Regions from separate parts of the Pseudoalteromonas sp. UG3-2 genome, predicted to be linked through region 1. Evidence: predicted binding sites of a transcription regulator. Region 1 holds the regulator's gene; the other holds the start of a gene.
What was found. Region 1 encodes MetJ, which represses methionine synthesis genes. Its sites were predicted from a motif close to TAGACGTCTAGACGTCTA; they were not measured.

Region 1 (2,415 bases):
AACAGCATGTGCCGCTGCTACCACTGCCTCGATATCGGTCAGCCTTAAAATAGGGTTACTGGGTGTCTCAATCCAAACCAGTTTTGGCTTTATTTCTGCTAACTTGTTGAGGTTGTCTGGCTGGGTAAGATCCAATACTTCTAGGTTCAGCAAGCCACGCTTAGCTAATGAGGTAAATAGACGGTAGCTGCCACCATAGCAATCATGGGGGATCACTAAGGTATCATCGTGATTTAACAGTTGCGTGATCAGATGCACTGCTGCCATTCCGGTGGCGGTAATAACACCTCGCGCGCCGCCTTCAAGTTCAGTGAGCGCCTCTGCCAACACGTCACGGTTAAAATTACCACTACGGCCATAGTCATAGTCACGTTTGGTATCAAAGTCGGCAAACGAATAGGTCGTAGAGAGATAAAGTGGCGGTACCACAGCACCATGTGCTTGGTCCGCTTCTATGCCGTGACGCACTGTCACCGTTGATTTGTTACTCTGACTCATAGGGTCACCTAGATATTTGGATGTTTAGACGTCCAAAAGGTTAGTTTATATAAAACTAGAAGTCAAAACATTTATCCTTCTAAATGGCTAAGTAACTAGTATTTGACTATCTTTTTTAAACCGATAAAATTTCGCCACTTTAGGCGTTGCTAATACGACTGAGTTATTGAAAACTATGGCAGGGATCTTACGATCTCGCTATAGCGGATTACTTTATTCATTAGGCTGAAGTAGGTTAAGACTTGACCGTCAGAAGTTTACCTAACACTTTTAAGTTGTGGATAATGCAGTTCAGAACCCAGTCATATTGGCATTGATGTAACTGAGGCAAGTACACGATTATGGCAAAATGGAATGGTGAATATATTCACCCATATGCAGAACACGGTAAAAAAGCAGAACAAGTTAAAAAGATCACAGTGAGCATTCCTTTGAATGTGCTAAAAGTGTTAACTGATGAAAGAACGCGCCGCCAGGTGCAAAACTTACGTCATGCCACCAATAGCGAGCTGCTTTGTGAAGCATTTCTACATGCATTTACAGGGCAACCTCTGCCCAGTGATGAAGATCTGCGCAAAGACAATCCGGAAAGGATCCCGCTAGAAGTCAGAGAGATCATGGCGGAGCGCGGCTTGGAAATACCTGAGATCAATGAGGAGTAATGCCAATTTAAGCGAATTGGTATCACGCTCAGAAATAAAAAAGCCTCTATATTAGAGGCTTTTTTATTACTATTTACATACTATTCGTTACTTCATGTAGTCTTCTGGCATATCAATTTGTGCCACACCTGACTCCACAGCCGCTTCCGCCACAGCTCTGGCAATACGCGGTAATAAACGTGGATCCATGGGTTTTGGAATAATATAGTCACAACCAAACTCCAAACTGTCCACGTCAGCGGCCTTCAACACCTCGGCAGGGACCGGCTCTTTAGCAATACTACGGATCGCTTCCACCGCGGCAATTTTCATTTCATCATTAATGGCGGTAGCACGGACATCCAAAGCACCACGGAAAATAAATGGGAAGCACAATACGTTGTTTACCTGGTTAGGATAATCTGAGCGTCCAGTGGCCATGATTAAGTCATCTCGTGTAGCATTGGCTAAATCCGGATTAATTTCAGGATCTGGGTTGGAGCAGGCAAATACCACTGGCTTGTCGGCCATTAGTTTAAGGTTTTCTGGCGACAACAGATCTGGGCCAGAGACACCAACAAACACATCGGCTTCGGCAATCACATCCTGTAGAGTGCGCTTATCGGTGTTATTGGCAAACAGCTTCTTATATTCGTTTAAGTCATCACGACGAGTGTGAATAACGCCTTTTCTATCCAGCATATAAATATGCTCTCGCTGAGCACCACACTTAATCAGCAGTTCCATACAAGCGATAGCCGCAGCACCGGCACCTAAGCACACAATAATGGCATCGTGAATATCTTTGCCTTGCACTTCTAACGCATTGAGCATGCCAGCGGCGGTAACGATTGCAGTACCGTGTTGATCGTCATGGAAAATAGGCACTTCACAGCGCTCAATCAAGGCTTGTTCGATTTCAAAACACTCTGGCGCCTTAATGTCTTCTAGGTTAATGCCACCAAAAGTGTCAGCAATATTGGCAACCGTATTGATAAAGTCTTCGGTGGTGTTATGTTTTACTTCAATATCGATGGAATCAAGACCCGCAAAGCGCTTAAACAACAGAGCCTTACCTTCCATCACCGGTTTAGAGGCCAACGGCCCAAGATTACCTAAACCAAGAATCGCAGTACCATTACTGATCACCGCAACCATATTGCCTTTACCGGTGTAGCGATAGGCATTCGCAGGATCAGCTGCAATCTCACGGACTGGCTCTGCTACCCCTGGACTATAAGCCAAGGCTAAGTCTTTGACGGTCTCTGCTGGTTTA
Region 2 (2,415 bases), 360 kb from region 1:
GCTGGCATTTTCTATAGTGGTAAGGCTATTAGGCAATTTGCTTTTCCGCCAAGCTCAACTCCATCGTTGCCTTTAGTAATCGATAAAGGTTTATCGAGGCGTCTATCTCTTCTTTGCGGTTGGTTAAACTTTCAATATTGAGCCCCAATGAAATGTCCAAGTGGGCGCAGCTTTTTAAAATCTGATCGAGGTTTTCTTTGCAGACACGAATTGACTCGCTTAATGAGTTGTCGGCATCGAGGATCCGCCATTTGGTGCCTTCTGGTACTGAAATGCCGAGCCATTCCATAAATTGCAGCGTTTTTTCACCGCCACATGGGGTAAAAGTTAAAATGATGCGCTTAGGTGTTTGACCTTGCTGTTTGCAACTTCGTGCGTAACTGGTGATTAAGTCAATGGTCGCCTGGGCATTGTACACCGCTTGCGAGACAAAGAACTCGCAGCCCTGAGTGGTCTTCTGAATTAGGCGCTGATGTTCATTGCCTTTGCTAGCATGACGCTCAGCGATGGTAACGCCACCTAAAAAGTAGTCTTCTTGGTGTTGTTTTAATACTTCATAGGCATCAGCCAAAGGCAACTTGATATCACCAGTCGATGACGGGCTACCAACCAGTACTAGATTACTCAAACCAAACTGTTGCTTAGTGTCACTTAACCAGCTAGAAAAGGCTTGTTCATCGCGCTGAGCCACGCTTTTGTAGGTGATCACATCAAGTCGAGAAAGCTCGCGAATGAGCTGGCTGTACTCACAGGGATCAACCGTATGCTTAAACGGGAAAGGTCGTGGCACTTGAGTGCGACTGCTCTCATCTTGAATGTCGTAGATGATCACACCGTCATATTCTATTTCATGTAAACGGCCAAGCAGTTTGTTGGCGATCGCTTTTAGCTGCTCAGGCTCAGTGCCGATTTTCGGTGGCGTAGTACCAATTAAATATACCCCTTGGTTCGGGTCGATGATTTTCTCTTGTAGCGTTAAAGCCATAATCCTCATTCCACTAAAGCGGTTTTAGTCTATGAGAAATAATATAGCAGCCATTTAGACGTCTAGATAGATTTTTTTGATGAAACAATTTCAAGGAGTATGAATTTGCTTCATGTTAATCTCAGGTGGTATATATTTGTTTACAGTTTTATGCTGCAGCTTGTCCCGAATAAACGTGTTATGACAATGAATTCAGGCATAATTACCAAGTTACATTGAGCGAACCATGCTCATTTTAGAATAACGATGATTAGGAAAGTCTCATGAAATTTAAATTACTGGCAACCAGTTTTGCTGTGAGTTTGGCACTTGCTGGTTGTAAGGCAACCGAAGCGACCAATAATAATACCGCCACTGCCAATACTGCAGTGCAGCAGAGTAATAAGGTATTTGCCCATGACTATGTACTTGAGGAATTAGATAACGGCCTGCGGGTTATGGTAGTGAAAACCGACTACCCAGACGTAGTATCACTGCAAATTCCAGTATCCGTGGGATCACGTAATGAGGTAGAAGCGGGCAAAACAGGCTTTGCGCACTTTTTTGAGCACATGATGTTTAAGGGCTCGGAAAAGTTTCCACAAGATGTCTATGCCGATATTTTAAAAAATTCAGGTGTTGATAACCGCGCTTATACCACCAACGATTATACCAATTACCACTTAAACTTTTCTAAGCAGCACTTAGACAAGGTATTAGAAATTGAAGCGGATATTTTCCAAAATCTATCTTATACCGAAGAGCAGTTCCGTACCGAGGCCTTGACGGTAAAAGGCGAGTATTTAAAAAATAATGCCAGCCCAATCCGTAAGTTACTAGCGGCAGTGCGTAAAGAAGCCTTTGATGAGCACACCTATAAGCATACCACTATGGGCTTTTTCGAAGACATTGAAGCCATGCCAGATCAAATGGAGTATGGCCAAACTTTCTTTGAGCGTTTTTATAAACCGGAGTACGTTTCGTTAGTGATTGTCGGTGACGTTGACCTGAAAGAAACCATGGAAATGGTGAAAAAACATTGGGGTGGTTGGCAAAAAGGCGATTACCAAGCTGAGGTACCTGTAGAGCCAAAGCAGCAGCAAGCACGTTATGTTCATGAGCAGTATGAAGGTTTGCCAGGTCATTGGCTGTTGGTGTCATACAAAGGGGCTGCGTGGCAACCAGAGAAAAAAGACCGCGCGGCATTGGATCTGATCTCGCAATTGTACTTTTCTGAAAATTCCGACTTATACCAACAGCTGGTAGTGGAAAAGCAACTAGCCAGCCAGATGTTTACTTATAACCCTGAAACCAAAGATCCAGGTCTACTGCATGTATTTGTTAAGGTTGACGATGAAAAAGACTTGGCAACGGTGCGAGATGCCATCAATCAAACTTATGCTAAAGCCCGTACAGAGTTGGTAGATGAGAATAAGCTCGAAGCGTTAAAA

Region 2: the regulator MetJ is predicted to act here: its motif matches at 1,033-1,050, upstream of R3P39_RS16920 (methylenetetrahydrofolate reductase).

The regions. Positions count from the first base shown of each region.
Region 1 is NZ_JAWLJU010000002.1:2,713,313-2,715,727, reverse strand. Features, by position in the region: gene metB (cystathionine gamma-synthase) at 1-498, opposite strand, end outside; gene metJ (met regulon transcriptional regulator MetJ) at 840-1,160, shown strand; gene R3P39_RS15190 (malic enzyme-like NAD(P)-binding protein) at 1,248-2,415, opposite strand, start outside.
Region 2 is NZ_JAWLJU010000002.1:3,068,821-3,071,235, forward strand. Features, by position in the region: gene R3P39_RS16920 (methylenetetrahydrofolate reductase) at 29-985, opposite strand; gene R3P39_RS16925 (M16 family metallopeptidase) at 1,249-2,415, shown strand, end outside.